DNA from 2 places in the Shewanella decolorationis genome. Region 2 is predicted to be linked to the other one. Evidence: riboswitches for the same ligand, from Rfam matches in the RefSeq annotation. Region 2 holds a riboswitch; the other holds the start of a gene.
The links. A riboswitch is a leader RNA that binds a small molecule or an ion and turns the genes downstream of it on or off. The one in region 2 is predicted to bind cyclic di-GMP.

Region 1 (16,399 bases), 2.3 Mb from region 2:
GCGATCTGAAGATCAGTCGTACCTTCAGCTACGATTATGCTGGCCGTCGTAATAATATGCTGGTGTCTTACAAAGCGCCGTTGATGAAGCCAACTCAGCTTTATCCTGCATTATCTCCAGAAGCGACTGCTTTAGTTAAATCTAACCTTGAAAATCAGTTGTTTATCGAGTCTGACTACAAGCCTGCCGATGGTGTTATCCCTTACTTCCCTGATTTTAACGTCGAAACCGGTTATATCCGTGTGGGTGACCAACTGACTAATCTTGAAGGGGTGATTGGTTATAGCTACGGTGCTTACCGTTTAGTGGCTACTAACACCATTACCGCTGGTGACTTTATCCGCGGTGACGATAGAACTGACGCACCTTCGGTTGCAACTAAGGGCGATATCCGTGTTGCTAGCTTTAACGTACTGAACTTCTTCAACGATGTTGTCGGTGGTGACACTAATCCATCGGGCAGTAACCGCGGCGCTTTGACCGAAGAGGAAATGTTACTGCAACGCGCGAAAATCGTTAGCGCTATCACCGCCATGAACGCCGATATCGTAGGTTTAATGGAAATCGCTAACAACGGCTTTGGTGAAAAGAGCGCAATTAAGAACTTAGTTGATGCCTTAAACGAGAAGCAAACTGCTGAAAACGCTTATAGTTTCGTTGAAATCACCGATGAAGATAAATACGACGGTAAGTACTTCGGTAGCGATGCCATTACTGTGGGTATGCTCTACCGCGCAGGCAAAGTGAGCTTAGCGGGTGCGGCTCGTACTATTGATACGCCAGAACAACACGCTAGCGCTGGCAGTGTGACTCGCACTAAAGACGGTAAAACTGAGACCAACCCAGGTAACGATGCTTATCAACGTCACAGCTTAGCGCAAACCTTTAAGATCCATGATGAAAACTTAACCGTTGTGGTTAACCATCTAAAATCTAAAGGTTCAGGCTGTCTAGAAGATTGGGTCAACTTCGAAGAGTCAGTCGATCCTGCCGATCAACAGGGCAAGTGTAACGCCTTCCGCGTGTCAGCGGCTAAAGTGCTTGGCGAAGCTTTGAAAGATGTTAAAGGCGATCTGCTGGTGATTGGCGATATGAATGCCTACGGCATGGAAGATCCTATCCGCGTATTGACCGACTACGATGCGAGCAAGTCTGACAGAGATATTATGACCGCCTCTTGGACCACCTTAAATGGCAAAGTGTTTGAGCGCCAAGGCAGCAAGATTGAGAAGGGCTATGGCCTAGTTAACCTCAATACTAAGGCTCACGGCGCTGGTACTTACTCATACAGCTACAACGGTGAGTTAGGTAACCTCGACCATGCCTTAGCAAATACTAGTCTTGCTAAGCGTTTAGTGGATATCGAAGATTGGCATATCAACTCGGTTGAATCTAACTTGTTCGAATACGGCAAAAAATTCTCTGGCGCACTGGCCAAATCTGAGAATGCTTTCTCAGCCTCTGACCATGACCCAGTGATTGTGGCATTAAGCTACCCTGCGCCTGTTGAGCCACCAAAACCTGAGCCAAAACCCAAGGATGATGGTGGTGCATTAGGATACTTAGGCTTAGCCTTGCTATCGCTATTCGGCCTGCAACGCCGTCGCCGTTAATCGAGAGTTTACATGCTCACGGCTAAGTTTGTGAGCTAAACTCAGAGCTAAGGGATGGTTTTACCATCCCTTTTTTATGGCTCGAATCGGGTTTAATTCGTCAATTGGAGAAGAGAAGATGGCGACTGGCTCCAACCCTTCTATTGGTGTAGTAAAGGCACCTCTGTGGTTCTATTTTGTCGCACTGATCAGTTTGTTATGGAACATCATGGGCTTATTGGCGTTTGTTATTCAAATGACCATCACCCCCGAAGCCATGGCGCAGATGAGCCCTGACCAAATAAAGCTCTATGAATCGACACCCGCTTGGCTCAACTTTGTGTTTGGTTTTGCGGTGGTTTCTGGTGTTATCGGTTGTCTGTTGTTACTCATTAAAAAGGCCTTCTCTTATAAAGTGTTACTCGCGTCTCTCGTCGCCGTATTGGTGCAGATGGGCTATGTCTTTGGGATCCAGCAGGCGGCAGCGGTATTAGGCAGCGATGCTCTTGTGATGCCGAGCGTAGTAATCCTATGGGGGCTGTTTTTAGTCTGGTTTAGTCGTTTGGCTGTCACAAAGCATTGGTTAACTTAGGCGTAGCGTCTCCTTGCCGTCTTATACTGATTAAGCCAATGCGTTTGTGTTGAACTTCAGTCACTTCTTAGTAAACTGCTAGCTGGTTTTCTTTACTAGGATGTTGAAATGAGTATTTGGTTTAGACCAGTAACCTTAGAGGATTGTGCCCGTTTAGATGCTGGTATGGGGGGCAAAGGCACCTTGATGCAGACCCTAGGGATTGAGATCAGCGAGATTGGCGATGACTATATGAAGGCGACTATGCCAGCCACGCCCGCCGTACATAATCCCTTAGGCATTGTCCATGGCGGCGCGAACGTAGCATTAGCCGAAACGGTTGCAAGCTATGCGGCAAACTTTGCGGTGGATTTCGAGCAATATTATTGTGTTGGACAAGAGATTAACGCCAACCATTTACGCGCTTCGCGTAATGGTGTGCTAACCGCAACGGCAAAACCTATTCACCTAGGGAAACGCAGTTCGGTGTGGGAAATCTTAATCCATAATAGTGCAGGGGAGTTGACCTGTATTTCACGGATGACGGCGGCAGTCGTTAAACGCTAATCTGGCTCAACCAACCTGTTTCTGTTGTATCAATCGATAAAAAGGATGTGATATGGATAGTGCAATGATGTGGGAATGGGTTGGTTATTTAGCGTCTGTGGTGGTAGCCATCTCTTTGATGATGTCTGACATCAAAAAATTACGTTGGTTGAATTTGTTTGGTGCGATGCTTTTTGTTGCCTATGGGATAGCGATACAAGCTTACCCGGTGGCGGCTGTTAACTTTTTTATTGTGTTAATCGATATCTATTATTTGGTCGTCATCTATCGTGAGCAGGCGGCTTCTGCCAGCGATTAATATTTATGTCTTTGAATCAATGTAAGTATTCTTAGCTTGTTTTAAGTTCGAGTTTTCATTTTTGCCAAGTTGATTCGTTTCACATCGGGCATAATCTTTATTCTGTTGCAGGCTCTTTCATCACATTCGGGGAGTGAGCGTTACTCCCCCGAATGCTCTAAATACTCTCTATTAATCTAAAATGTAGATTGTTTGAATCTGTATTAATCGTTTTATTCAATTTTAATTTTTCTCTATTCTAATCCCATCGACAAAACGTCGTCCGCCAAGGAGATAAGCCATGGCTACTATTTTCGATTTAATTGAATCTTGGATTAATACCAGAAAAGACTAAGGAGCAAGATATGAGTCAACAGTATTTAACTAGCCAAAGCGGTTCCCCGATTGCTGACGATCAAAACTCGTTATCAGCGGGTGAGCGTGGTCCTTTACTACTGCAAGATTGGCATTTAATTGAAAAGCTCGCACATTTTAACCGTGAGCGTATCCCTGAGCGTGTTGTGCATGCCAAAGGCACAGGTGTATACGGTACTTTCACCCTGACCAAAGACTTAAGCGAATACACCATTGCTGACCATTTTAACGGTGTTGGTAAGCAAACTGAAACCTTCGTGCGCTTCTCTACCGTAGGCGGTGAAATGGGCTCTGCCGATGCCGAGCGTGATCCCCGTGGTTTTGGTCTGCGCTTCTATACCGCCCGTGGTAATCACGATATCGTGGGTAACAACACGCCGACTTTCTTCCTGCGAGACGGGATTAAGTTTCCAGACTTTATCCATACCCAAAAGCGTAACCCATTGACGAACCTTAAAGATCCACAAGCTATGTGGGACTTCTGGTCATTAAACCCTGAAGCCATGCACCAAGTGACGATTCTGATGTCTGACCGTGGTATTCCGGCAAACTACCGCCAAATGCATGGTTATGGTTCGCATACTTTCTCGTTTTGGAATGCTAAAGGTGAGCGTTTCTGGGTGAAGTTCCACTTCAAATCGCAGCAAGGTGTGGTGAACTTAACCAACGAGCAAGCCGATAAGTTAAAGGGTATTGACCCTGACTCATCCCAGCGCGATATGGTAGTGGCAGTGACCGATGGCAACTTCCCACGTTGGACAGTGAACGTGCAGATCATGCCTGAGGCCGATGCAAATACTTACCATATCAACCCATTCGATTTAACTAAGGTGTGGCCACATGGCGATTACCCGTTAATTGAAATTGGTGTGTTAGAGCTAAATCGTTTACCGCAAAACTACTTTGCCGAAGTCGAGCAAGTGGCATTAGCACCGAGCAACTTAGTACCAGGTGTAGGCGCATCGCCAGATAAGATGTTACAGGCACGTTTATTCGCCTATGCCGATGCGCAGCGTTATCGTATTGGGGCGAACTACAACCAGTTACCAGTAAACTGCCCACATGCGACTAAAGCCAATCACCACCAACGTGCTGGCGCTATGGCGGGAACGCAATGCCCTTACCACGGTAGCCAAACCGGTGGCGATGCCGCGGCTAACTATGGTCCAAACAGCACAGCGGGAGCTTTAGTTGAACCGGCTAACTTTGCCGAGCCACCACTGCGTTTAGATGGCGAAGCAGCGCGTTACAGCCGTTACAATCAGGATGATTACACGCAAGCGGGTAACCTGTATCGCATCTTCAGCGAAGCTGAGAAAGCGCGCTTAGTGGAAACGATTTCAGGCTCACTGCGTCAAGCGAGTTTGGATGTGCAGCAACGTATGCTGGCGCATTTCCATAAGGCCGATGCGGATTACGGTCAACGGATCCAAACTGCACTCGGGTTATAAGCTTAATTAACCGATAAAAAGGCCAGTGTTATCACTGGCCTTTTGGTTTATCTTCATTTTATCAACTAGTTAACCATAAAGGTTGCAACGCCGAGCAGGGCGAATAAAATCGCGCAGCCCCGGTGGATCCACTTCATTGGTAGTTTTTCGGCACTAAAATGCCCTGCAATAACCACTGGGACGTTCGCCAGCAACATACCTAAAGTGGTACCTGCAACCACCATGGCTAAGGCATCGTATTTAGCGGCTAACACGACAGTCGCGATCTGAGTCTTGTCGCCCATTTCGGCAATAAAGAACAGAATAAAGGTCGCGATAAAAGGCCCCATCTTATAGAAGCGGCTTTCTTCGGCGTCCACTTTATCGGGGATTAACACCCATAGCGCAATCGCAAAGAAGGAAGCGGCAACCAAGTAGCGTGCAACATCTGGGCTTACCCAGTTAATCGCCCATTGCCCAAGCCAAGCGGCGGCAAAATGATTAAACAGAGTCGAGAGTAAAATTCCCAAGATAATCGCGGTTTTATTTTTAAATCTTGCAGCGAGCAATAGGGCAAGCAGTTGAGTTTTATCGCCAATCTCGGCGATGGCAACCGTAAAGGTTGAGGCGAGTAACGCTTCCAAGTGTGATCCTTTTAGGGGTGGTTTTTGACATAAGCACAATAGACCGTCCACCCCTAGGTGCGGTTACTGTGCTCAGGTCTTGCAGGACAAATCGATGATTTGCTGTGAACACCATGGCATGCTGCCAAGTATGTTGATGTTCACCCTGAATATCGATGGCTCGAAATCCAGTTAGCTACTCCCCCGAAGCGAGGAGGGCATTATACCCAAGTAAGAGTCTGTTTCAAGGTTAAACTCGTCAAGCTGAATAGCATAAAATCTGACAGGTGCCAAAAAATTACCGCCGAACATTCTGTAATCAATTGAATTTAAAGGTTTTAATTTTTGACAACGTTGTCTTTTATTGTTAGGTTAACCCTGTCTTAATTTTAAGTTACATATTGTTAACTTGAATTAAGATCCACCGTATTTGGCAAACTAATTGAAAAATTAGGACGCAAAGCCTCCGGTCTAAGGTTGTAAAGGGATGTTGTAACTAAGATAGCGGGGTTGCCTCAGAATTGAGCCGATGCTTTCAATTCTTTGAAAAATAAACGGCTTTGCTTAATGCTGTTTTGCCCAAATACCACTTTTATACCTATGCCAATCTCGTTGAGAAAGGCACCCTACGGAGTACATTAAAGTGGAACATCAAACTGCTTTTTCACCAATGACAAACGCTAAACTCAAATTAAGTCTTATTGCCTTAGCTTTAAGCGCCACGAGTGCGCTCGTCAGCCAAACGGCGTCGGCCCACGGTTATGTAGTATCACCAGAGTCACGCTCGTACGCCTGTAAAACTGGCAGCAATTTAAACTGTGGCGCCATTCAATGGGAGCCGCAAAGTGTTGAAGGTCCATCAGGTTTTCCTGAATCAGGCCCGGCAGACGGTAAAATTGCCAGCGCAGCCAACGGGGCGTTTTCTCCCTTGGATGAGCAGAGCCCAACTCGTTGGTCTAAGCGCGATATCAAAGCGGGTTGGAATGACTTTTCTTGGCAGTTTACCGCTAACCATGTGACCCGCAATTGGCGTTACTATTTAACTCGCCAAGGTTGGGATCAAAACCAAGCGTTGAGTCGAGCAAGCTTTGACTTAGCCCCCTTCTGTGTGGTCGACGGTGGCATGGTGCAACCGCCTAAGTTAGTGACACATAACTGTTATGTGCCTGAAGACAGAACCGGTTATCACGTGATTTTGGCCGTGTGGGAAGTGGGTGACACCACTAACAGCTTCTACAATGCCATTGATGTGAATTTTAGTTCAGGTCCTGTTGTACCCGGTGAATGGGCCGATATTGGTGATATCAATCCGTCACTCGATCTTAAGGCGGGTGATAAGGTGATGACGCGGGTGTTTGACGCCAACGGTGAGCAAACTGCCAAGCAAACTCAGATAACCATTGCCGATGCCACCCAAGGCGCCAAGCAAAATTGGCCATTCCTGTTAGCCAGTGCCATTAATGCCCAGCAGCCACAACTTAAGGCTGGTCAGAAGAATGCTACCGGGGTGATCTCGCCCGTTTACGGTAAAAATGAGATTTATTCCGCGCCAAATTCGGGGCTAGAGCGAGTGGAGGTGAGCTTTGATATTGCGCCTGCGCCGGGCAATCAGCTCGATGTTACGTCACTGGCCGATGACTACACTATTGTCGATGGTGCCGCAAAGGTCAGTTTCGATGTTAGCACTAATACCGATATGCAGGTCTCGGCGTACCTGTTTAGCCACGATGGCACGGCAGCAGGATATGTGACGCAAGCGGTCAATAATACGAGCGCGAGTCTAGTGCTTGATGTTGTCGCGCCAAAGGCGGGCCATTATCACTTACAGGTGAAGGGCGAGCCTAAGCAAGGTGAGGTTATCCAGCAAAACTTCGATCTGTTCTTAAAAGATCAAGCCACTGCTCCCGATGCCGACTTTGTCTTCCCCGAGGGCATTAAAAACTATGTCGCGGGTACCAAAGTACTGCAACCTAAAACCGGCAAAGTCTACCAATGTAAACCTTGGCCCTATAGCGGTTATTGCGTGCAATGGTCGCCAACGGCAACCGGATTCGAACCGGGTGTCGGCGACTCTTGGACTATGGCTTGGACTGAACTGTAACCTGTTAACAGGGAATGAGGGATTGTGAGTCGTGTTACTCCGCGACATTGAGCAATCCCATGATCCCCGTGAGCGAATCGCAAAGCCAATAGATAAACCCTGCAATGCCACAGGTGTTGCAGGGTTTATTGTTTTGATAACAGATCCGCCTCGATTTTTTATCTTTTACTCACATTTCCCCTTCGGATAGCCAAAGCGATGTCATCTTTGTCTATAACTGGCTTGCCCGCTGGGATAGGCTCTGTTAATGTCCCTAGCTATCTTCTATTACGCGCGATGTCGCTGCTTTGCTAAGGCAATCACGGTTGAAATTAATGTCACTTTTCTGCAAACGATTTAGTTAGCCTCAATGGCGACTGGGTTGAAATATTCAAAAGCTATTGGGGCCAATTGATCTGCTCTTTGAGATCGGATTGGATGCTTTAAGTTTAGTGACGCTTTCGTTTGAGATTGTTGTTGGCTTAATCACAGAGTGCGCAAGGCTTTATCCTTCAAATCTACTCAAAAAACCTTAAAAAATAATAATTAATACTTGAACAGGATAATTGTGTGAATTCAAAAATGTTAGGCTCGATAGCCATTGTCGCGGGGACCGCAATTGGCGCGGGAATGTTAGCCTTACCCTTAGCCACGGCCGCTTTAGGCATGGTGCCAGCCATTTTGTTAATGGTGGTAATTTGGGGTTTGTCAGCCTATACCTCATTGTTAATGCTTGAGATTAACCTGCGCTCCGGCGTCGGTGATAACGTCCATGCCATCACGGGCAAACTCCTCGGTAAGAAAGGCCAAATGGTGCAAGGCGCCTCCTTTCTCAGCTTACTCTTTGCCTTAACGGCGGCGTATTTGACAGGCGGCTCATCGCTGTTAGTGCTTAAAGCCAAAAATATGTTTGATCTCGTGTTAGACAACCAGCTGGCGGTGGTGCTGTTTACCTTAGTGCTGGGTGGATTTGCGGCCTTAGGTGTGGCTTGGGTCGATAAAGCATCGCGTTTCTTGTTTTCACTGATGATTTTATTACTGATTGTGGTTGTGCTGTTTTTGTTACCAGAAGTCAGTATCTCGAGTATGGCAACCAGTGCGGTGGCCGAGTCCATGACCAGCAGTTGGATGGCGGCGATTCCTGTGGTGTTTACCTCCTTTGGTTTCCACGTGTGTATCGCGACCTTAGTGCGTTATTTAGATGGCGATGCTGTGTCGCTGCGCAAAGTATTGCTAATTGGTTCAACCATTCCACTCGCGTGTTATATCTTCTGGTTAGTGGTGACCTTAGGCACAGTGGGGGGCACCGAAATCAGCAGCTTTAATGGCTCTTTACCTGCGCTTATCAGTGCATTACAAGAGATTGCCCACACGCCTTGGATCAGCAAGTGTATTTCGCTGTTTGCGGATTTAGCCTTAATCACCTCTTTCCTCGGGGTAACCTTAAGCCTGTACGATTTTGTGGCCGAACTGACCCGCGCGAAGAAGACCTTCCTCGGCCGCGCCCAAACTTGGTTATTAACCTTTGTGCCACCGCTGTTATGTGCGCTCTATGTCCCCGAAGGTTTTGTTGCCGTATTAGGGTTCGCCGCTGTGCCGCTGGTGGTGATGATTATCTTCCTGCCGATTGTGATGGCACTGCGTCAGCGCCAAACTGCGCCGCAGGGATACCAAGTGTCTGGCGGGGCATTTACCCTCGGCATTGCCGGTCTGCTAGGCGCGGTGATTATCGGCGCTCAGTTATTTGTCGCGCTGTAAGCTAAAGTCATTTTGCGTACTTAAGTAGGTAAATGATGGTGAATGTATTTGCTTTGTAAGCGAGTTTTTCAAACTCTGTTATTGAGTGCATGCGATATGCTAAAGTCAGGCCCTGTGCCTGACTTTTTGCTTTTTAGCATTAATCAAAGCGGCATGTTATCCCAATAAATATAAGAAATGGCCTCGCAAGCGCTCGGCTTTCTTCACCTAAAACGGACTTAAGATAATGAAAAAATGGTTACTCTCAGTTGCCGTGGCGGCGAGTTTTGCCTCCCATGCCGATGAAGGTATGTGGCAGCCACACCAATTGCCCGCAATGGCCGATGAGCTGAAAGCGAAAGGCTTAGAGATTGATGCGAAATCGATTTCCAAACTGACCGAATTCCCCATGAATGCCGTGATCAGCCTAGGTGGCTGTACGGCATCCTTTGTATCGCCAAAAGGCTTAGTGGTGACAAACCATCACTGTGCCTATGGTTCGATTCAATATAACTCGACTGCAGAGAAAAACCTGTTGCAGGACGGTTTCTTAGCTAAAACCTTTGCCGATGAATTACCCGCAGCGCCAGGTTCTCGCGTTTATGTTACCGAAGAGGTGACCAATGTGACTGAGCGCGTCAACGCTGGGCTTGAAAACAAAGCGGGCCGTGAGTTTTATCAAGGTGTTGAGAACCAAGAAAAAGCACTCGTTGCCGAGTGTGAAAAGGACGAAGGCTACCGCTGCCAAGTGTATAGCTTCCACGGTGGCTTAGAATATTATCTGGTAAAACAGTTAGAAATCCGCGACGTACGTTTAGTCTATAACCCTGCGGGCAGCGTTGGTAAATACGGCGGCGATGTCGATAACTGGATGTGGCCGCGCCACACGGGTGACTTTTCCTTCTACCGCGCCTATGTGTCTAAAACCGGTAAACCTGCCGAATTTAGCGCCGACAACGTGCCGTACGAGCCTAAGAGCTTCTTAAAAGTTTCGGCCAAAGGCGTGAGTGAAGGGGATTTTGTGATGGTGGCGGGTTACCCCGGCCGTACCAACAGATACCGCACCGCGAACGAAGTGCAAAATCAGTTCGAATGGGCTTACCCAGAAGGCAAGATGCTTCGCGAACGTTTTATTGAAATCATCAAAGAAACGGCGCCAGAAGGCAGCGACGAGCGCATTAAGTACGAGAGCCAAATCGCTGGCTTAGCGAACTACGCTAAAAACTTCACCTCGATGATTGAGTTTTATGGCAAATCCACCATGTTAGCCGACCGCAAGGCCCGTGAAGCCGAGCTCGCCGCATGGATTGCTAAAGACAGCAGCCGCGAAGCCAAATACGGTAAAACCTTAAGTGAATTAGACGCGCTGATCGCCAAGAGCAAAGCCCATCAAGAACGGGATATGATTTTAAGCTACATTGGCAACACTACTATGGTGCCAACGGCGACCAATCTGTACCGTTTAGCCCATGAGAAGCAACTGCCTGATATGCAACGCGAACCCGGCTTCCAAGACCGTGATATGACGCGTTTCAAGGCGAGCATGGAACGTATCGATCGCCGTTATGCGCCAAGTGTAGATAAGGCCGTACTCTTGGATATGCTTAAACGTTATGCCGCGTTACCTGAGGCGCAGCGCTTACCAGCTATGGATAAAGCCTTTGGTATCGATAAAAAGGTTAACGAAGCTAAACTGGCGAAAACATTAGATAAAATGTACGCCAAAACCGAGCTGGGTAACAAAGATGTGCGTTTAGCATGGATGGAAAAATCCGTTGATGACTTCAAAGCCTCTAAGGATCCTTTTATTCAATTCGCCGTGGCCATGTATGACACCAACATGAGCGAAGAGAAGAAAGAGAAAGAGTTAGATGGCGAGCTGATGAAAGTACGTCCGCAATATATGGATGCCATCATCGCCTATAACCGTGAGCAAGGTAAGCCAGTGTACGCCGATGCGAACTCTAGCCTGCGGGTGACCGTTGGCCATGTTAAAGGTTATGAACCTAAAGATGGTTTAGTGGCTAAGCCCTTTACTCGCCTCGAAGGCATAGTGCAAAAAGACACTGGCGTTGACCCATTCGATGCGCCGAAAAAGCAGTTAGAGCTTATCAAGCAGAAGCAATACGGTGATTTCTATGTGAAAGCCATCGATTCTGTGCCAGTAAACTTCCTGTCGACCTTAGACACCACTGGCGGTAACTCTGGCTCTCCAACCCTAAACGGCCGCGCCGAGTTAGTGGGTTTACTGTTCGATGGCGTATATGAAAGCATCATCGGTGACTGGGCGTACGACGACAACATCAACCGCTCAATCCAAGTCGATAGCCGTTATATGCTGTGGGTGATGAAGTATTTAGATAATGCCGACAACCTGTTAGCCGAGATGGAAATCGTTAAGTAATCCATCACCGCATCGCACTGATGTTGCGAATATGATTGCTAAGCTGCTTATGCCATATGAGTTACGTGATAAATAGGTAGCGATCGCAAGACAATAAAAAGCGATAAACCAATGTGGTTTATCGCTTTTTTGTATGTAATGACTTGCCGATGATTGTTGAAAACAGTATTGCTAGGCGAGCCATGGTATTCGCTCACCGACACGGTGAATAGAAACCTAGGGTTTCTAAGCTTATGAACGAGAGCCATTGATGGCGAACTGGCCGATAAACAGGGATGTTGTTCAAGTCCATCCGTGGATGTAGGGCCGCCCGTCTGATGTGAATGGATTCACGAATGCCGCGATGGCATGGATGCCAAAGAGCTGCCATGGGGCGGACGGTCGTCTCGCTAATTACCATGGAGCACCTTTCTAGCATTGGCGTAGTTTGTAAGTCTTAAAGACATACGTATCATGTTTGGGAGTGTTTTTGTGTTAAAACAATAAACTAAAACACAAAATATCAGATTAAAATTTGTATGAATTTACATCGTATTACGACGGTTTGTCCGCTGTAATGTTTTGTTATGCCATTCAATAATTTCCATCTCAAGCTGCAGCAGGTCACTTGCCGACCTGATTGGCAAGCTTTCATTGATTCTCATTATTTCTGAACGACTTGATTTCATAGCATTCAATTTTTTAGGTTTGCTTAAAGCTTCATATACCGATTTATCTTTATTATTTACATAGTAGTATCTGATTTTAGGTTTAATTTTTTTAAAGTTAACTGAAATAATCACAAAATCAGAATTTAAATTAATATCTTTGGCTTTAAGATCCTCAGTTTTAACTTTACCCCAATAAAGCCTTTCAAAAAGGCCGTCATTTGAAATTATGTCGTCTTCAATAGATGATAAAGAACCATCTTTAGAGAAAGTTGATGATATTTTTTCAAACTCTTCAAGATATGAAAAATCAATTGTTTTTTCATTCAAACTACTTGGTGGCAGCATAGCAAGTCCACAAGCTATACTTTCTGGCTTGTTATTACTTGCTAAGTTCCATAAATCTATGTCATCAAAATCATAATGAAGGGTAGAAAAACCATTCTTATTCTTAAAGAAATTTAACGATGTCTCATTATTACTGACAACAACACACAAAATTTTTTTGTTTGGAAATAGTCTTTTTAGGAGCTTTGATTTCCGTAGAGACTCTTTTTTCAAGCTTCTTAAATTTTCAGGCTTTTGCGTAAGAGTACACTCGTAGAACGATAGAGAATATTCATCTATTTTAATGCAATCAAATTCGGCCATTGCGATTCTGTCGCTATTATAGATAAATCGACCTAGGTTGTCGCAGTAGAATCCTGTCTTCAGATATTTATTATTTTTTGGTGTATACGGGCCTTTAGAAATTATCTTTACGGTATTTTCTGATAAGCTTTCAATATTGGAAATCATCATTTCATAGAAGGAAGCCTCATAAACCTCACCTTTGAAATTCATAGCTTTCCAATGGTTGTTAGGGGCTTTTATGTAACTCTTAGAATGTGAGTATCGATATTTATATAAATTCATTACTTGCTTCCTAATGGGGTATGCGAATCAAGTATCATCAATTATAAATCAATAACATAATGCACTTTTGATTTATCTACAACACATTTTTGTAAAGTGATTTGAATATTAAGCGAAAAAATCGAAGGGCTGCATCAGAGTCGAAAAATGGTTTTAGGAATTGATTTAAAAGGAGCGTTCAAGGCTTATCTGAGCTCTGCAAGGCGCGAAATATAAAGGCTTTTTCAATGCTGAATTAAGTATAGATGGAGGTTATTACCACGCTATTAAAAGCTGGGTATCTCAGTATTTTCGTATTTCCTTTTCAATAAAAAGTATTACTTTTATGTCGTTTAATACCTAGGTAAAAAATTTTATCGTATTATCCCGTCACTATTTTTTATCTAGTTAGTTGGTTTGCGAGGGCTAACTTTCCCTACAGAAAAGGATTTTTTATGGGACATAAGACGTTATTGAGTACTGTACTTTTGACTGCGACCTGCGGTATCGCCACTTTTGCGGTGAATGCCGAATCACTGTTTACTCCCTTCCCTGACGCCAAATCGCCTGAAGAAAAGCGCATCCACTATACGCCCTTTGAGCTTATCACCGCAGTGAATGGTGACAAGTTCACTCTGTTGCCTGTATCGGGCAAATTGACTCGACAAAGCGTTGAGTTGCCAGAGGGGTATAGTCCCGAGCATGTGATCAATAACTATTTGGCACAGCTTAAAAAACTGAATGCTGAAGTGTTATTTAGCTGCAAGGCCGCCACCTGCGGTGATGGTCAAACCATGCAAACTCAGCTAAAGCCACTTAAAAGTGTGAATGCCGACTATCACAGTGCTTACGTGGCGGCAAAACTGAAAGGTACTCGCGGTGAGGTTTACACCAGTATCTATGTCGTCAATCGGGAGGATAGGTACACCTATCTACAGGTCGATATCCTCGACGCTATCCCTGAGCCGCTGGATTTGATCCAAGCGAATGGTGACTTTTTACAGCAGGCGCCGAAGGACGTTGAGATTAAAGATAGGCGTAGTGATGACGCTCAAGGCGCGACCGACCATCCTTTGTTGGGGCGTATGCCCGGCAGTTATATTTCAAGTTACAAACAAACTAACTTTACCCAAGTACCCGTATTGGTGGGGATGACGGGCGCCGATTATCAAACCAAACCGCTGAACGCCAAGCTTACCCAAATAACGTATCACATGCCTGAAAGCTACTCGTTGTTTGAAATCAACAGCAATTATGCCGCAGCAGCACAAAAACTGCAGGCTGAGCGGGTGTTCCACTGTAAAGGTACGGCCTGCGGCGACGATGATAACCTGATCAATGCCATCAAATTAATCAAGGACGATAAAGAAGACGAATGGCAGGAGTATCAGCTGTTTAAGCTGAGTCACGCCAAGGGCGATGTTTACTTCGATATCTATTCCCAAGGTTATTTCGATGGCACACCTGCCGATACTACGCTCAGGGTAATGGAGCTCTCTACTCTGAAGGATGATCGTGTGGCGATCGACCTCGATGCCTTGACCGATGCGATTAGCCAAACAGGTAAGGCGACGTTAGAGGGATTGTTGTTTGATTATGACAGTGAGCGTATGTTACCTGAGTCTAAGCCAGTACTCGAGGTCCTCGCGAGCTATCTTAAGCAGAACCCCACGCTGAGTTTCTATGTGGTCGGACATACCGATGACAAGGGCGAGCGGAGTTACAATCAAAGCCTGTCGGAGCGCCGCGCCGCAGCTGTGATTAAGCAGTTGAGTGACGGGTTTAAAATTCCGTCGGCCCAATTAACCGCTCACGGTAACGGGGAATACAGCCCTGTGGCCAGCAACACGAATAATGCCGGACAAAAATTGAATCGCAGAGTGGAGTTAGTGCTTCGTTCCGATAAAAAGTAGCTAAATTTCAATAATTTGAAAGGCTATCTTCGTTCCATCAAAAACGCCTGAGTCATCTCAGGCGTTTCTATCTTCATCGGCGCTTATTGGCGCTCATTGGAAGATATTGTTCGCGCAGGCATTTGTCTCAAATTGAGGTTAGCTGCTTAAGGGTATTCACCACTTATCCTCACTAAATCGTCACAGCGGCTTTAAGCGCTGTAATTTCCTCTGGGCTGAGTGGTCGCATTTCGCCTTCGGCTAAGGATCCTAGGGTTAATGTCATTAACGCGACGCGTTGCAAGTCAATCACCTTATAGCCTAAGGCGTTGGACATGCGCCGAATTTGGCGATTCAACCCTTGGGTCAGCACAATTTCAAAACGGTCTGCACTTAACCGTGTGACTTGGCAGGGGGGTGTGCGTACTTCTTTGTATTGCACGCCGCTGGCCATTTGCTCGATAAAGGCATCGTTGAAGGGCTTATCGAGTTGTACGTGATAGGTTTTACTGTGGGCAAAACTGGGGTGCATCAGTTTATGGGTGAGTTCGCCATCGTTAGTCAGCAGTAATAAACCGCGGGAATCCTTGTCTAATCTGCCCACAGGGTAGAGTCTTGGTGTGGTTGGTAGTAAATGCAGCAAACTGGATTTATCGGCGTCTAACAAACGGCAATCTGTGCCTACAGCTTTATTGAAGATCCAATAAGTAAGCGCTTCGGTGCCCGATATAGGCTTTTCATCTAAGCAGAGGCTATCAAGACAGTGACCGTCAGCATCGAAATGCACGGCATCGGTATGCTTGGCTATCTTGCCATTGAGGCTGATGCGTCCGGCCTCAATCAAGCGGCAGGCCTCACGGCGTGAACTAATGCCGCATTGGGCAAGGTATTTGGCAAGACGCATAAATGACTAAGCTAAAACGGGTGATGGACTTGGGCGCGATGATACAGGATTTTGGATAAACGACGCATGGCAAATGCGAGGCTTAAGCACCAAATAATATTAAGGTTTGTTTGCAGCCACATATTGGCGGCAACAAAACAGAAGTGATTGCCCGTATCGCAGGGCGGGAAGTCCAGTTGGCTCCAATCCAGTTGTAAGCTCAGGCTAATGGCACTGATAAAGCTTAATAAGCTCAAGTAAAACAAAGGTCTTGGACAGATAAGTTTAGGCACGATTCCTGCGATAATCACCAAGGCATGCAGGGTTAGCGTACTTAACAGATAACTCGTCGAAACCAGCCTGTGCATGGTCAAAAAGTTAATCGGGAAAATCCCCATCAAAATCACCGAGGTGCCAACCCAGGCGC
Region 2 (16,399 bases):
GCGATTTTTGATACCTTTGCATATTTGTTATTAGTCTTATTGCTTTTTTATCCTCATGTTTCTGATCGGCTTAGATTTAGTTTAGGATGTTTGCTTGCCTATGCCATTGGTGTTGGCTTTCTTATTGCGATAGGGCCGTCAGGCGCTGGATTTTTCTGGCTATTTATTTTCCCTCCGCTGAGTAACATTTTTTTAGGCACTAAGGCGAGCATCTACGCCCAAGTTTTAAATGGTGTGAGCTTAATTTTGATTGGGGTGGCGTATCATTATGAGTGGCTGATTTGGCCCGTCACTCAAGGATATAGCACTGGCATTTTGGTTGTTGTTTCAATCAATTTTCTCGTAACCAATGCCATGGTAACCCTGACTATCGCATATCTCTTAGGCAAGTTAACCTCCTCCCTCGATTCTACTCTGGCTTCTCGGCAAGCGACTGTACTGGGCTTAGCTAAGCTTGCTGAATATCGAGATAATGAAACCGGAGCGCATTTGTTGAGAATGCGGCAATACTCAAAAATGCTCGCTACCCAGCGAATGTTGGCTGACAATCCGCCTCCAGAATTAGATGAAGACTTTATCCAAGATATTAGCTTATCGGCAATTTTGCATGACATAGGCAAAGTTGGCATTGCCGATGCGATTTTGCTAAAACCAGGCCGATTAACACCTGAAGAGTTCGAGCAAATCAAGGCGCACCCCGTGATCGGCGGGCAGGTTCTGGCTAGTTTGTTAGAGTATGCTCCCCAATGCACCTTTATTAAAATGGGTAGGGATATTGCTTCAGGACACCATGAAAAATGGGATGGTAGTGGTTATCCACTTGGATTAAAAGAAGAAAATATTCCCTTATCCGCAAGAATTGTCGCACTTGTCGATGTGTATGATGCATTAACATCGCCACGCTGTTATAAGCGGCCCTTTAGTCATGAAGATGCCAAAGCCATGATTCTTGAGGGGCGAGCCACACATTTTGACCCTGCCTTAGTTGATTGTTTTATGCAAATTCATACTGAGTTTGAGGTGTTGTCAAAAGCGTCGTTACATGATGATCCTCAGTTAACGGTGGCACAACCTAAAACGTTGTAACCTCAATACGCTAAAACAATAAACCCAAGACTGATTGTCTTGGGCTTATGTGGTTTGGGTTTTTAACGATGAGTGATTAAATGGCTTTTGTCGCCTGTTTGAGCCACTCAAGCTCACTGCCCGACATTAATGGCGATAAGGTATTAAACACTTTCTGATGGTAAGCATTAAACCAGTCGATTTCGCCTTGGGTTAACAGGCTCTTATCGATAAGGCGAGCATCCATTGGGATCAGCGTTAAGGCATCGAATTCATACATTTCACGCTCTGCGCCCTTTAAGGCTTCGCAGTGTTGCACTACCACTAGGTTTTCTAAGCGGATCCCAAAACTGTCGGCGCGGTAATAGCCTGGCTCGTTGGATAACACCATGCCAGGCATTAGGGCGATGGCATTGAGGTTTTTACCGATGCGCTGCGGGCCTTCGTGCACGCTGAGGAAATGACCGACGCCGTGGCCAGTGCCGTGGTCGTAATCAAACCCATGTCGCCACAGATATTGGCGGGCGAAGGCATCGAGTTGTTGCCCCGTTGTGCCTTTAGGATAGCGGGCTTGATCTAAGGCGATATGGCCTTTTAATACCAAGGTGACCATTTTCTTCTGTTCATCGGTCACTTTACCAATGGCGATGGTGCGAGTGACATCCGTGGTGCCGTCCAGATACTGAGCGCCAGAATCCACAAGGTAGATGCTGTTCATCGTCATCATCGCAGGCGTACCATTGTTATGGTTGTAGTGGCACATGGCAGCATTGGCGCCTGCGGCAGAAATGGTATCGAAACTTGGCTCGCGATATTGTGGATCTTCGAGGCGGAAGCTTTCTAACTTGTCGGCGAGGGTTGCTTCATCGTGCAGACGATTGGCGGCGACCTCTGCATCGAGCCAAGCGAGGAAACGACTCACGGCCACACCATCACGGATATGGCTGGCGCGCATGCCGGCTAATTCGGCGGCATTTTTCTGTGCCTTAGGCAGGGAGACGGGGTCGATACCAGCAATTAACTTGGCGCCTGCATCGCGGGCCAGATTTTGTGCCCAAGCGTTAGCAGAATTTGGATCGGCGAGCAGTTTCACGCCCTGTAGGCTTGCCAAGGTATCGGCAAGGGAAGCTTCGCTGTTAAAGCTCACACCTGCTCCAACGTGTTCCTCAATGCCTTCAGGGAGTTTGCTTAAATCGGTGAACAGTTGCATATCGCCATTGGCGTGAAGTAGCGCGCAGCCGAGCACTACGGGAAGACGCGGCACATCGTTTCCACGGATATTGAGCAGCCAGCAGAAGGAGTCCAAAGCGGCGATCAGCGCGACATCGGCGCCCGCTTTTTTGACTAATGCGCCAATCTCGGTCCGTTTTTGCAGGCTGGTTTTACCCGCACTCTCATTACTAAATAGCGTGATAGGTGCGCTCGATGGTGCAGGTCGGTTTTGCCAGTGTTTATCAATCGGATTCTGTTCGACAGCAACCAGTTCAATTTGGGCTTTCGCTAATGTCGCTTTGGCGTTTTCAAACCAAGCTAAGGTGTGTAAACGGGCATCAAATCCTACGCGCGCACCAGCGGTTAACGTGTCACATAGCCATTCGATTTGCGGTGTGTCGGTCAGGCTTTCATAACTGAAGAGATTTGCATCCACCTGCAGACGCACTTGCACCGTATAACGACCATCGGTAAAGATGGCGGCTTTGTCTTTTAAGACAATAGCCATGCCCGCAGAGCCAGTAAAATCGGTTGCCCAGTACAGACGCTCGTTATGCTCAGGCACATATTCGCCTAAATACTCATCGGCGCGCGGGATGATAAAGGCATCTAAATTGGCACTGGCGAGTTCACTACGAATGGCGGCAAGACGGTTAGCAATCTTATTAGGCTGTTGGGATGATAACGACATAGGGGCTCCAAATATTGGCATTGGCGGCTGACGTAGGCGGCCAAATTATCCTGCGTAAGGTTGGCGAAAAGGATGCGAATTGGCGGCGATTATCGCAAGCTCTACGCTTAAGATGCAAGGGGATGGAATAAAGGATTTTGTATACAATTTTGTTTTTTAGGCATCACTTAGCGGTAACAAGGTGTGTGATCTTAGGCGAATTCTCAAATTGAAATGTTATCTTTATCACTCAGTTCTTTCGACTAATTCTTACAAATTAGCTACTTAAGTTTTATTCAATCGCTAATATTGGCTCATTATGCTAACATTCGCCATCTCCGCTCGGGGTCAGAGGGGAGCACATGTATCAGTGGAGTTGGCGATGCAAACATTAACAATAGACGTGGGCGGTAGCAAAGCCCTGTTTGAACTTCAACTCAAGGGGCATACAGAACAATATAAAATCCCCACGGGTGAAGGCTTTAAAATTGAAGATTTAAATGATCAAATCGCGGCGCTGGAACGGGATTATGATTTACAGAACTACCATTTAGCGATCGCTGTACCTGGACTCGTACAACAGAATCGTTTGGTGTCCTGTAAATCTCTGCCCGGTCTCAATGGGCTAGATTTTGAAACCGTGAAAACCCAAGGCGAACTTAAGTTTATCTGCAATGATATCGACGCCGGTATGCAGGCAACCTGTGACGAAAAATATGCCTGTGAGCTGTTAGTCATGTGTGGCACTGGAATAGGCATGTCGATCGCGTTGAGCGGCAAGGCTTTTACGGGGGCGACGGGAGTCGCGGGGGAGCTTGGGCATTGCCGGGTGATGACGGAGGCGGGGGAGTTTAGTCTAGAGCAACTCGCCAGCGGTGATTCTATCCGCAGCCGTAAGATTGCTACCGCCGATGATTTATATCTTGCTGGCACTTATCTTGGGATGGGGCTGGCGTGGGCGGTTAATCTGTTTAATCCGAATCGGATTTGGTTAGCAGGCGGCATGATGAATAGTGCGCCGTATTACAAGGGTTGTCTCGATAGTTTAAGACGCATGGCCCTAAGAGCGCCGTTAGCCGAAATGAAGATTAATCGTGTCGATAATATGGAGACCTTAGTCTGCCGTGGCTTATCGGTGATCTTGGCAAGGGATTACTCGAAGGACGCCGCCTAACGGCATTCGATTGAGGTGCGAATAGACCAAGATTAAGGCGTGATAGGTTCGTTCAGGCTATCAATCTTTGCTTGCTGACGCAGATATTGATTCAGATATTGATTCAGATATTGATTCAGATATTGATTCTGATTGGGTCGAGAACAACAGCATGCGGCCATCGAATTTGTGTATGCAGTACACTGTGCATATCACCTTGTTCGATGACCGCATTTTTGTTTACACGAGTTATCAAGGTGTCTTGTATAACCTCTTTCTTAAGAATTTCGATTTTTGTGTTGTTTTTGCTGTTGATTACTCGAGGCGATGATTCGACTCAATTGCATAATCAATCCCTTTAAATACAATTAATTGCTAATTTTTTTGAACTCAATAGTTCTACCTTTCTTTAAAGCCAATCCGGTGTTGATAATCGGTGCAACGGCCTGTTTGTTAATATTTAGTTGCAATTTAACGCTATCTCGGCATATGCTAATTAATGTAATGACAACGTTGTCATTTGTGTAAAAGGCAAACCAATCGAAAGATTGGGACGCAAAGCCTCCGGTCTAAGGGTTCGTTTGTACCTATGATAGCGGGGATACCACAGGTTGTTTCTTCATGCTGCCGTTGTGCGCACATGGTTTTAAGAGTGTTGTTTCCTGTCTACGCTTTGTTTGCCTTATTGATGCCTAACTTACTCAATAGGGAAATCTCATGTTTAAGACTCAAATCTCCACTTCGGCGATGCTGGTGGCCTCGGTGCTGGCATCCGCGGCCAGTTTCCAAGCCTTTGCAGCGCTCCCCGGTAAACCGACCTTAGGTTGGGGGGAAACCAAGTTTGCCATTATCGAGGTGAATCAAGCCGCCTCAGCCTATAACCAATTAGTGACGGTTAAAGATGCCGCCGATGTGTCGGTAAGTTGGAATCTGTGGAATGGCAATGTAGGTGATAAAGCTCAGGTTTTACTCAATGGCAGCCCTGTGTGGGAAGGGCCATCAGGCGCTTCTGGAACCGCAAATTTTAAGGTGAGTAAAGGTGGTCGTTATCAGATGCAAGTGCAACTGTGTAACAGTGACGGTTGTACAAAAAGCGATGCTAAAGAAATCCTCGTTGCTGATACTGATGGCAGCCATCTAGTCCCACTGAATGCGCCTTTAAAGGAAAACAATCGTCCCTACGCGAATAAATCGGGCAAAGTGGTCGGGGGGTATTTCGTAGAGTGGGGCGTTTATGGACGTAAATTCCCTGTCGATAAGATCCCCGCGCAAAACTTAACCCATATTTTATATGGCTTTACCCCGATTTGTGGTGGTAATGGCATCAACGACAGCTTAAAGGAAATCGAAGGCAGCTTTGAAGCATTACAGCGCGCCTGTGCTGGCCGTGCCGATTTTAAAGTGGCGATTCACGACCCTTGGGCGGCGGTGCAAATGCCGCAGGCGGGGGTGAGTGATTACTCCGATCCCTACAAAGGCAACTTCGGCCAATTGATGGCATTAAAGCAAGCCTATCCCGATTTGAAGATCCTCCCGTCCGTTGGCGGCTGGACGCTCTCCGATCCCTTCTACTTTTTAGGGGATAAAACCAAGCGCGACACCTTTGTCGCTTCAGTGAAGGAGTTTTTACAAACTTGGAAGTTCTTCGATGGTGTAGATATTGATTGGGAGTATCCAGGTGGTGGCGGGGCAAACCTCAATTTGGGTAATGCGAATGACGGAGAAACCTATGTCACCCTGATGCGTGAATTGCGGGCGATGCTCGATGAGCTCAGCGCCGAAACTGGACGCAGCTATGAGCTGACGTCGGCCATCAGTGCGGGCGGTGATAAGATTGCTAAGGTCGATTATCAGGCGGCGCAGCAATATGTGGATTACATCTTCCTGATGAGTTACGACTTTAATGGTGGCTGGACTAATACAGAGCTTGGACATCAAACCAATCTCTATGAGGCGAGCTGGGATCCTAATACCCGTTACACCACGGACAAAGGCGTAAAAGCACTGCTCTCTCAAGGGGTGACGCCGGGTAAGATTGTGGTTGGCGCCGCTATGTACGGCCGCGGCTGGACTGGGGTGAATGGCTATAGCGGTAACAATCCTTTTACGGGCACAGCAACGGGCAAAGTGAAGGGCACCTGGGAAGCGGGCGTAGTGGATTATCGCCAGATTGCTAAGGATTATATGGGCGCAGGTTGGAGCTATGCCTATGATGAAACCGCCGAAGCACCATCAGTCTTTAATGCATCTACGGGTGATTTAATTACCTTCGACGATGCTCGTTCTGTTAAAGCCAAGGGCCAATACGTGTTGGCCAATCAGCTCGGTGGTCTGTTCGCGTGGGAACTGGATGCCGATAATGGCGACATACTCAATGCCATGCACGAAGGTCTAGGCCATGGTGAGGGCTCGACGCCACCTGCAAATAAAGCGCCGATTGCCAATGCGGGAGCGGATATCACGGTAACGGGTGCTGCGGATGTGACGCTCAACGGCAGCGAGTCGCGGGATCCTGAAAACGGTACCTTGAGCTATCAATGGAGCCAAGTCTCGGGCCCAACTTTGAGTATCAGTAATGCGGATATGGCCAATGCGCTGGTGCAGCTGAGCGAGGCAGCATCGGATGTGGTGTATGTGTTTAGCCTGCGAGTCACAGATCCTGAAGGATTATCGTCAACCGATACAGTGACTCTCACCCATAAGGCTGAGACGGCAAACCAAGCGCCTGTGGTGATAGTGCCAGCGAACGTGACGGTTGAAGCGGGGCAATCGGTGAGCATTAATGCGACGGCGACCGACGCCGATGGCGACAGCCTCACCTACGCATGGACAGTGCCCAGCGGCGTGGCGGCGAGTGGACAAAACAGTGCCACACTGGTGGTGACGGCGCCAGCTGTTACTCAATTGACCCAATACAGTTTGAGTGTATTGGTCTCCGATGGCGCCTTAGATGCCGGTGCAGCCTTAACCTTAACCGTGACGCCTAAGGCGACGGGTGGTCAATGTGACGCAACTGACCCTAATGCGGCCAACTATCCCGCCTGGAATACGACAAGCATTTACAACACGGGTGATACCGTGAGTTATAACCAACTGGTTTGGAAGGCGAAATACTGGACTCAAGGTAACACACCTTCAAGAACCGCCGACCAATGGCAATTGTTAAGTCAGGTCGAGTTGGGCTGGGATGCGGGTGTTGCCTACAACGGCGGTGCAACCACTAGCTATAAAGGTCGCAAGTGGCAGGCCAAATGGTGGACAAAGGGAGATGTCCCCGGTGTCGCGTCCGTTTGGACTGATATTGGTGCTGCAACATGCCCGTAAGGGATAGCTAGAGCGCCTAAATGGAACAAAGCCATGCAGTGCATGGCTTTGTTTTTAAAATCGAAATTAATTTATCTTTAGCAGTTCAACATCAAAAATCAGTACCGAACCACCGCCAATTTTGCCAGTGCTGCGGTTGCCATAGGCCAGTTCGCTCGGGATAAAGAAGCGGTACTTATCGCCTTCGACCATCAATTGCACGCCTTCGGTCCAACCTGGAATGACACGATTGAGTGGGAAAGCAACAGGTTCACCGCGCTCGACCGAGCTATCAAACACAGTGCCATCAATTAAAGTGCCGTGGTAATGCACAGTCACTGTATCACTCGCCTTAGGATGAACCGTGCCAGAGCCTTGCTGTAACACTTGATACTGCAAACCAGAGGCGGTGGTTTTCACCCCTTCTTGGTTTTTGTTTTGCGCTAAAAACTCATTACCTAAACGGATATTTTCTTGGGCCGCTTTTTGGTTATTCATCGAGGTAAAGAAGTAAAAAATCACCCCAGCAATCACAACAACGGCAAGTAACATTTTCATTTTAAGGAGCACCTCAGTCAATTTTGGCCATGTTATCAGTTTTTTAGCCGAAGTGGCTAGCGCCTCGGTTTGGCGCGGTGCTGGATGATCCGCGTTACATTTTCTCACTGTTTTAAAATGGCCAAAGACTTTATCCCGTTTTAGAGATCGCTTAACCTGTGACATTAGACTCTACAAAAACTCAATAAAAACAGATAAGAAGAATAAACAAGGACAGTCTTATGTTAACCAAAGCGGCAAAACCTCTGGTCAAGCTCGTCGACCGATATTTACCCGACCCTTATATCTTTGTCTTGCTCTTAACCTTAGTGGTGCTGATTTCGGCCGTGGTAGCTGAGCAGAAAACCCCACTCGAAGTCATCAATTACTGGGGTGATGGCTTTTGGGCACTGCTGAGTTTTTCGATGCAGATGCTCTTAGTACTGGTGGCAGGATTTATGCTCGCCAGCTCGCCACCGATTAAGAAATTACTCGATGGCATCGCAGGATTTGCCAAGTCGGCGCCTCAGGCGATTATCTTAGTGACCTTGGTTTCCCTCGCCGCCAGTTGGATTAACTGGGGATTTGGCTTAGTGGTCGGCGCCTTATTCGCTAAGGCCTTAGCGCGTAAAGTGCGTGTAGATTACCGTTTATTGGTTGCCAGTGCTTACTCGGGATTTGTGGTTTGGCATGGCGGCTTAGCGGGCTCGATTCCGCTAACCATTGCCACGGCGGGGCATTTCTCAGAATCACAAATCGGTATTATCCCCACTAGCGAGACCATCTTCGCTAGCTTTAACCTGCTGTTAGTGCTGATTTTGTTTGTGGTGATGCCATTGGTGAACCGCTTTATGTTGCCCGAAGACAAAGACAGCATTTATGTCGACCCTAAGGCGCTTGAGGATGGGGGCGCAGACGATAAAGCGGTACAGTTAACGGCCAATACGACTCGTCCCGCGGATAAATTAGAAAACAGTCGCTTGCTCGGTTGGAGTGTCGGCGGCGCGGGACTCGTTTACTTAGGCTATTACTTTGCGGTGCAGGGTGGCAGCTTAAACCTTAACCTAGTCAACTTCTTATTTTTATTCCTCGCCATAGTGCTGCATCAAACGCCACGCAGTTTATTGCTGAGTCTCAACGAAGCCATTAAAGGCGGCGCGGGTATCGTTATTCAGTTTCCTTTTTACGCTGGCATTATGGCGGTGATGGTGCAATCGGGGTTAGCCCAGAGTATTTCCGAAGGTTTTGTGGCCATCGCCAGCGCCGAAAGCCTGCCATTTTGGAGCTTTATCAGTGCAGGGATTGTGAATATTTTCGTGCCTTCGGGGGGCGGACAATGGGCGGTGCAGGCGCCGATTATGTTACCTGCGGCCGAAGCCTTGGGCGCCGATGTGGCACGTGTTGCTATGGCAGTGGCTTGGGGTGATGCGTGGACCAATCTTATCCAGCCTTTCTGGGCGCTGCCTGTGTTAGCGATCGCCGGATTAAAGGCGAGGGATATCATGGGGTTCTGTTTAATGCAGTTGCTGATAACCGGGGTGATTATCAGTATCGCCCTAAGCTGGTTTTAAGCGAAAGCTTACGGTTTTGATAAAGGGCAATCTCACTTGCCCTTTATTTTTATCCTCTTCTTTATTCTCTTTTTTAGCCACTTCACCCCTAAATGCTTTAACACGTTAAGGTTTTAGTGTTTTGACGCAGCTTAAAACCATTTCTGCGGATAGGGGCGTCGACACAGCAGATTATGATACAGCCAGCCAAAGGATAGGATCAGCACTAGACCACTGGCGACCGGCGAATATAAAAAGTCCCACCCTTGCGCGGTCAGCATAATAACTAGCGGGTTTGCTCCAGCAGGAGGATGCACTGTGTGGGTCAGCATCATCAATGCGATTCCCGCCCCTACGGCCAACCCTAAACTCAGCGGCGAGACGCCCACACTGTGGAGGATGATAAGTCCCATCAGACTAGTGAGTAGGTGGCCGCAGACAATGTTTCTTGGCTGCGCCAATGGGCTATCGGGAAGGGCAAATAAAATCACCATAGTGGCGCCAAAAGGGGCCATCAGCCACAACAGGTGCGAACTCATTTGCTCCAAGCTTGCTAAGGCACTGATACATAACATGGCACCTATGCCTGCGAGCAGTGCCGATTTTAATTGCTGTTGGCTTATCACTTTCATTATCTGTCCTTTGAGCCCAACTTGGCTATCGCGCAAGGGCTATGGTTTATATGGTGAATATCAATGGCTGCGGCTTTGGGAGGGCAGTGTTGAGTTGCCCGTTGACTCTATCCCAGTGGCCGCGTTGCACTTAATTGTGTTGAATCTTTAACGGGTAGACCAGTCTGTCTACCCAGTATCATTGCATGAGTAGACTAAGTTGTCTACCTGTGAGAAGATACGTTTAAATCCTAATTGCAGAGGAAGGCGATATGCCGCAACCCGAAGTGTTGTCAGATATGCCCTTAGATAAACGTCAACAGCTCATCAGCACGGCATTTAAACTGTTTTATTTTCAGAGCGTACATGGGGTAGGCATTAACCAGATTTTGCAGGAGTCGGCGATTGCCAAAAAAACCTTGTACCATCATTTTGCCAGTAAGGATGAGTTGGTCGAAGCTGTGGTGCTGTACCGCGACCAAGTGTTTTATCAATGGTTAAGCGAGCGAGTGCAGGCGGCCGAGACGGGTAAGGCGGGGATCCGCGCGTTATTTATGGCGCTCGATGACTGGTTTAATCAAAGAGTGCCGCAGTTGTGTGAGTTTCGGGGCTGTTTTTTTATTAATGTGAGTGCCGAATTTACCGATGCCAGCCATCCAGTGCATCGTTTGTGCGCCGAGCATAAACAGCGGGTGGCAGATTTAATCGATCAGCAAGTGGCAGCCTTGGGCTTGTCCGAGGCAAAAGCGGCTTATCTTGTCGATACCCTATGCCTATTGAAGGAAGGCGCCATAGTGTCGGCGCAGCTGCGCGGCGACACAGGTGCTGCCATGCAAGCGTTAAAAGCTATCGAGCAATTGATTGAAATAGAAACACATTAGCGTGACTGTTAAATCAATCTATCCATGAAACCCGTTTGGATCCCATAACCCAGCAGGGCTAAGTTGGTCACGACCGTAAGCCAAAACAGTTGGCGAAAGGCGGCTTTGACCGATTTATGCCGTAGTAGCTGCTGGGCAAACAGTGCGCCGGGCCACCCACCGAGGAGAGACATTAAATGCAGGGTGCTTTCCTTGGTGCGCCAGCGGCCTTTACGCGCCGCCGATTTGTCGAAGGCGTAGGCGATAAAGGTGGATAAACTCAGCAGCAGATATAAACCCACAATCGCGATGGGCAGCATATGCCACCAAGCTGCGCCGATTAGCATCGCCAGAAAAACCAGCGCTAATAACAAAGGCATCGAACTCTGACGCGAGCGCGCGGCTCTGGGCTTAGCGGCTCTTGATTCTGTGGCTCTAGATTGAGTCACTCTACTTTGAGTCGCTTTTCGTTCATGTACTGGAGCGGACGGCGTTTTATTGGCTCTTTTGTTGTTCATTGTTCGAGTTCAAATGGCTACTAGCGTTGATGGACTTAAAGGCGAGCTGGCGCCAGAGTTTTTCGAGTGGCCCTTGGTGAAAGTAGCGTAAATACAAGCTTGCCAGTAGCAATTGTAGCAGCGAGTAACCCAGCGCTATCGCCATATAACCGCCCCTGTCGAGGGTTAATAGTAACTCGGGGGCGAAGTGGCGAAAGATAAACACACCGACAATGGATTGCAATATATACAAACTAAAGGCGAGTTTGCCGACATTTTGCAAAGGTCTTAGCACTGTCGAGCGGTTTTGGCAGATTTTAACCAATATATGAATGTAAATCAGTGCGGTAGGGATAGCACTTAGCATGACTATGATGTCCGAAAACATCACCAGTATTGGGTTTTGAGTTAATCCCAGCAGGCTATCTAGGGTGGAGAGCACTAAGCTGGCTAAAACCAGCTTAATTAAGGTGTTTCGCTCAAACCCCTGCTCGAAGCTACCTTGGCGATAGAGCGCCATCCCGAGCAGCATCAACCCACCCGTGAACCACATTAAGGTGAAGGGAATGACCAGCGCCATGTAGCCGACCTGCATAACATGCAGGAACAGTTGATTAGGGTAACTTGCTGTCCAAGCACTGTATTGCTCGGCGAATAAGGGCGATTCGCGGGTAAAGAGTTCGTCACTGCCCATGATGCTGATTAAGCAGATAACCACTAACGAACTGAAAATAAAAATATTGGCCTTACGTTTTAACTCGGCGATGCTGGCATCTCGGTAGCAGAGTGCTAAAAAACCGCTGATCCCATAGGTCAGTAAAATATCACCGGGCCAGATAATGATGCCGTGGATCAGGCCAAAGACAATCAACCATTTCAAGCGTGAGCGCAGCAGCGAATAGGCCGCTAAGCCTTTATCGCTAAATCGTTGGTACTGAATATAAAGCCCAACGCCAAATAAGATGGAAAACAAGCTGATAAAGCGCCCTTCAATAAAGAAATTGCTAAAGGCTTCTAGCACTTGATCTGAGAGTAATGGGATTTGATGGGGTGCATAGCCATAAAAGCTTATCCCCATAAAATAGATATTCATAAAAAATATTCCCAATACCGCTAGCCCACGTATGGCATCGAGGTTGGCATTACGTTCAGTTGGGATAGGCTGATGGGGCGTGTGAGTCGCATCGACGGGATTTCCCCAAGGATCCTGGGCAGCTTGAGTGATAGGTTTGATAGCAGGCATCCTTTTGCTATTAGGGATAATAAACCGAGTCAGCTCGGCGAGATTGAGTTGATAATACAAGGCGCTAGCTTAACAGGCGCTCAAACCAAAGAACACTCAACGACATAAAGCGTTAGGCGCGTGAACCGCTTCGGAAGATATTGGCTATTCGCCAATATCTTCGTTCCACAGTTGTGGCTTGGCGGCGATAAAATCGCGCATTAACTGTTTGCACTCGTGATTGTCTACCACAGTCACCTCAACTCCGCGGGACTGCACATAGGCTTCAGGCCCTTGAAAGGTGACATTTTCACCGACCACCACCTTAGGGATGCCGTAGAGTAATATTGCCCCACTACACATATCGCAGGGGGAGAGAGTCGAATAAAGTGTGGCCTTTTGATAATCGGCGGCGGTTAGTCTGCCGGCATTTTCGAGGCAATCCATTTCGGCGTGCAGCACGGCGCTGCCTTGTTGCACGCGTTTGTTATGGCCGCGGGCGACAATTTTTCCGTCGATCACTAATACTGAGCCAATGGGGATACCGCCTTCGGCTAATCCTTGTTTGGCCTCATCAATGGCGGCATGTAAAAATTCATCCATTTCGTTCCCCTATCTTAGGTTGTTTGGCTTAGCATAGCAGCCTGCAAGCGTTGAGCAAGACAACCTAAGTGGTGATTTCGATTGATGATTAAGCTTGGTTTACTTCTGTGGCTTTTCTGAAATCCATAACTTGATATGTCCCTTCACGACCACAACACCTTGGGTGTCGTAGGCGGTTACAGGCACCAACATATCGCCGGGCGCCCACTGCTCTGGCGTGACTTCGGCAACACATAAAATATCACTGCCCGCCTTGGCGGTGTAATCGAGGCTCATGCCCTTAGGGATCCAACGCAGATGGGCTGGAATCGATGCTTCGGCCATCACGCCCATCGCCATTTCTAAGCCGTTACAGATGGCGATAACATGCACGGTTTTTATATGGTTATGAACGGCATGACGTTTTTTAATCAGGCAAGCGCAGCGGTTAAGGCGTAATTCAGTGATCAGTGGTTTGATGGTGCCAAAATAAGGCGCCATGCGTGATACCATGATGGAAAAGATTTTTTGGCCAAAGGGTAAGCCTTGGGTTTTATGGTAGAGCGCGAGAACCTTATTGGGCTTAGCGTTTGGGGTTTGTGCGTTAGGGCTCATGGTTATCCTTCATCGGAGTGCAAACTTAAGGTGTTAGTCTTGGGCCGCTGATATTTTTAATGCTTAGCGGCGTGCCTGTTTCTTTCTGGTCGGATGAGTGTAACATTGGGATAACATTAAATGCCAGTCGGCCGAATTAAGTAAACTTCATTTCGCGGTTTTTACGCTAACACCGTATAATCACGACAAATTTGTCATCAATGACACGTCATAATGATTTAACTACAAGGACTCACAGTGAAATATTTGCTGACCTATTTTAAGGGAATGGCCATGGGGGCCGCCGATGTGGTGCCTGGGGTTTCGGGTGGCACTATCGCCTTTATCACCGGTATTCTCGATACCCTGCTCGAAAGCGTTAAACGTATTAATCCGTCCCTTTGGGGCGTGATTAAGTCGCAGGGGATTAAAGGCGCCTTTGAACATATTAATGGTGGATTTTTACTGAGCCTATTAGCGGGCATCCTGACCAGTATTTTTACCTTCGCTAAACTGATTTCTTGGTTGCTGGTGGCACATCCCATTCCGATTTGGTCATTCTTCTTTGGCCTCATCATCATCTCTGTGGTGCACATGCTTAAACAGGTGAGCGGTTTTACGCTGGCGCGTTTGGGATTATTTGCCTTAGGGGTTTTGGCTGCTTGGGTGATCACTGTACTGAACCCTGTATCGGTCGAGGCCAGCTATTTAAATATTTTCTTCGGCGGTGCGATTGCCATTTGTGCCATGGTATTACCGGGAATTTCGGGCAGTTTTATCTTATTGCTGCTCGGCTTATATCCAGTGGTACTCGCGGCGGCAAAAAATATCCAAATCGATATCTTGGCCTGTTTTGCCGTTGGCGCTTTACTGGGAATTTTAAGCTTTAGCCATTTACTCTCGGCCTTGCTGCGTAAATACCATGATGCGACCGTAGTATTTCTCACGGGCTTGATGCTCGGCACCTTAGGTAAAATTTGGCCTTGGAAACAAACCTTAACCTGGCGTACTAACTCCCACGGTGAACAAGTGCCGTTATTGGAGCAAAATATTTCGCCGCTGAATTTTGAACAAGTGACGGGCCAACCTTCACAGCTGATGTTAGCTGTTGTGTGTATGTTGGCGGCCATCGCCTTAGTTTGGGGTTTAGAGAAGGTCGGCAAACGGGATTAAGCCAATCCTGTGGATGATATAAATAAAAGCAGCGATATTCGCTGCTTTTATGTTTTAAGGCCGATGGAATGTACTCGACTTTTGGGCAATGTTATTTTGCTGGTCCGTTAAGTTACAATCGCGCCTCAGAGTGCAAGCAGTCGATGTTGTGCATCCGTTTAAACTCAGTGAGAGTTTGCAGTTACGATAAGGATATAGTTGTGGAAAAAAAACAGGTCCCCTGGGTTGGCGTGGCGCTAGCCATTTTTGCCTTAGGTCATGTGGTTAACTTAATCATAGATAAGCAAGATTCTGAAATATCCCCAGAGTTAAAGCAGCAAATTTCTGACACTATTCAGGCTCACAGAACACCCGCTTTCGCGAATAATGTCTTGATTGATGAGCCAACCCCCCCTGAGATTGCTGAGACTTCGTCCAAAATCCCTATGCCTGCAGAATTAGCCGATGTGAGTCAAATCTACAGCAATCTCAATGCATTTGCGACGCTCAAACGAGACGGTACTGTAGTCACATGGGGTGATGGCGAGTGTGGTGGCGATAGCAATAACGCCGCCGAGCCTCTACTTAATGTAAAACAGCTGTATGCGGCAGAGGATACCTGCGGCTTTGCCGCGTTAACCCATGACCACAAACTGATCCCTTGGGGAATGGGGGATGAAACTATGCCTTGGACTCGAGGAGTGAGACCTGTACTGCATGATGTGCGCGATTTTGTGGTGGCTAAGGGGCTCTATGCCGCCATTAAGCAAGATGGAAGTGTCGTCAGTTGGTCTTTTGAAGATGCATCAACTGCCGAGCTAAGCTCTGGTAAGCACGCCGCGCCTGCGATGACTAACGTCGTGTCTGTATCTGTTAACTATCGGGCTTTTGCCGCCTTAAAACGGGATGGAACAGTAGTGACATGGGGGCAGGCTAATTATGGTGGCGATAGTCGCGAAGTCGCCTCAGCACTTAACAATGTGAAACTACTCTATGCTAATGATGATGCTTTTACCGCGATGACAGCGACGGGCAGATTGGTGTCATGGGGTAAGGTAAGAGAGGATCAAAAAGGCCGTGAGCAAGTGGCAAAGCTTAGCCAGCTTGCGCCTGCCGTGAAAGTTGTTGCTTCCAAAAATGGCTTTGCGGCGTTACTGGCTGATGGCAGCATTTATGCGTGGGGGGAAGGGGAGTTAACTGAGTATGATGTGCCATTCCCTGCTCGTTTATCTCGCCCAAATCGCGCCAATAAAGTGATTGATATTTTTGCCAATAATGACGCGTTTGCCGCCTTAACCATAGGTCGTCAACTTATCGTTTGGGGCAGTAAATACCATGGTGCTGATACGACAGTCCTTAAGGATAAGTTACAAAGCGTGCTTAAGGTTTAT

Region 1: it holds a riboswitch for cyclic di-GMP, as region 2 does, so the genes downstream of both, gbpA (N-acetylglucosamine-binding protein GbpA) here and EYR25_RS14405 (glycosyl hydrolase family 18 protein) in region 2, are expected to answer to the same signal.

The regions. Positions count from the first base shown of each region.
Region 1 covers NZ_CP037898.1:806,184-822,582, forward strand. Annotated here, with positions in the region: gene exeM (extracellular exonuclease ExeM) at 1-1,613, shown strand, start outside; gene EYR25_RS03560 (hypothetical protein) at 1,732-2,184, shown strand; gene EYR25_RS03565 (PaaI family thioesterase) at 2,293-2,730, shown strand; gene EYR25_RS03570 (YgjV family protein) at 2,783-3,028, shown strand; gene katB (catalase KatB) at 3,373-4,833, shown strand; gene EYR25_RS03580 (TMEM165/GDT1 family protein) at 4,899-5,456, opposite strand; yybP-ykoY riboswitch at 5,542-5,645, opposite strand; cyclic di-GMP riboswitch class I at 5,858-5,953, shown strand; gene gbpA (N-acetylglucosamine-binding protein GbpA) at 6,106-7,536, shown strand; gene EYR25_RS03590 (aromatic amino acid transport family protein) at 8,098-9,273, shown strand; gene EYR25_RS03595 (S46 family peptidase) at 9,500-11,656, shown strand; gene EYR25_RS03600 (hypothetical protein) at 12,181-13,218, opposite strand; gene EYR25_RS03605 (OmpA family protein) at 13,653-15,110, shown strand; gene EYR25_RS03610 (23S rRNA pseudouridine(2604) synthase RluF) at 15,283-15,993, opposite strand; gene EYR25_RS03615 (hypothetical protein) at 16,005-16,399, opposite strand, start outside.
Region 2 covers NZ_CP037898.1:3,205,475-3,221,873, reverse strand. Annotated here, with positions in the region: gene EYR25_RS14420 (HD domain-containing phosphohydrolase) at 1-1,086, shown strand, start outside; gene EYR25_RS14415 (aminopeptidase P family protein) at 1,163-2,968, opposite strand; gene EYR25_RS14410 (ROK family protein) at 3,330-4,121, shown strand; cyclic di-GMP riboswitch class I at 4,621-4,709, shown strand; gene EYR25_RS14405 (glycosyl hydrolase family 18 protein) at 4,818-7,424, shown strand; gene bamJ (BamJ family beta-barrel-assembly machinery protein) at 7,491-7,961, opposite strand; gene EYR25_RS14395 (short-chain fatty acid transporter) at 8,183-9,511, shown strand; gene EYR25_RS14390 (HPP family protein) at 9,643-10,122, opposite strand; gene EYR25_RS14385 (TetR/AcrR family transcriptional regulator) at 10,374-10,982, shown strand; gene EYR25_RS14380 (DUF1294 domain-containing protein) at 10,991-11,341, opposite strand; gene EYR25_RS14375 (DUF418 domain-containing protein) at 11,457-12,701, opposite strand; gene EYR25_RS14370 (nucleoside deaminase) at 12,846-13,283, opposite strand; gene EYR25_RS14365 (hotdog fold domain-containing protein) at 13,383-13,877, opposite strand; gene EYR25_RS14360 (polyprenyl-phosphate transporter) at 14,115-15,029, shown strand; gene EYR25_RS14355 (RCC1 domain-containing protein) at 15,230-16,399, shown strand, end outside.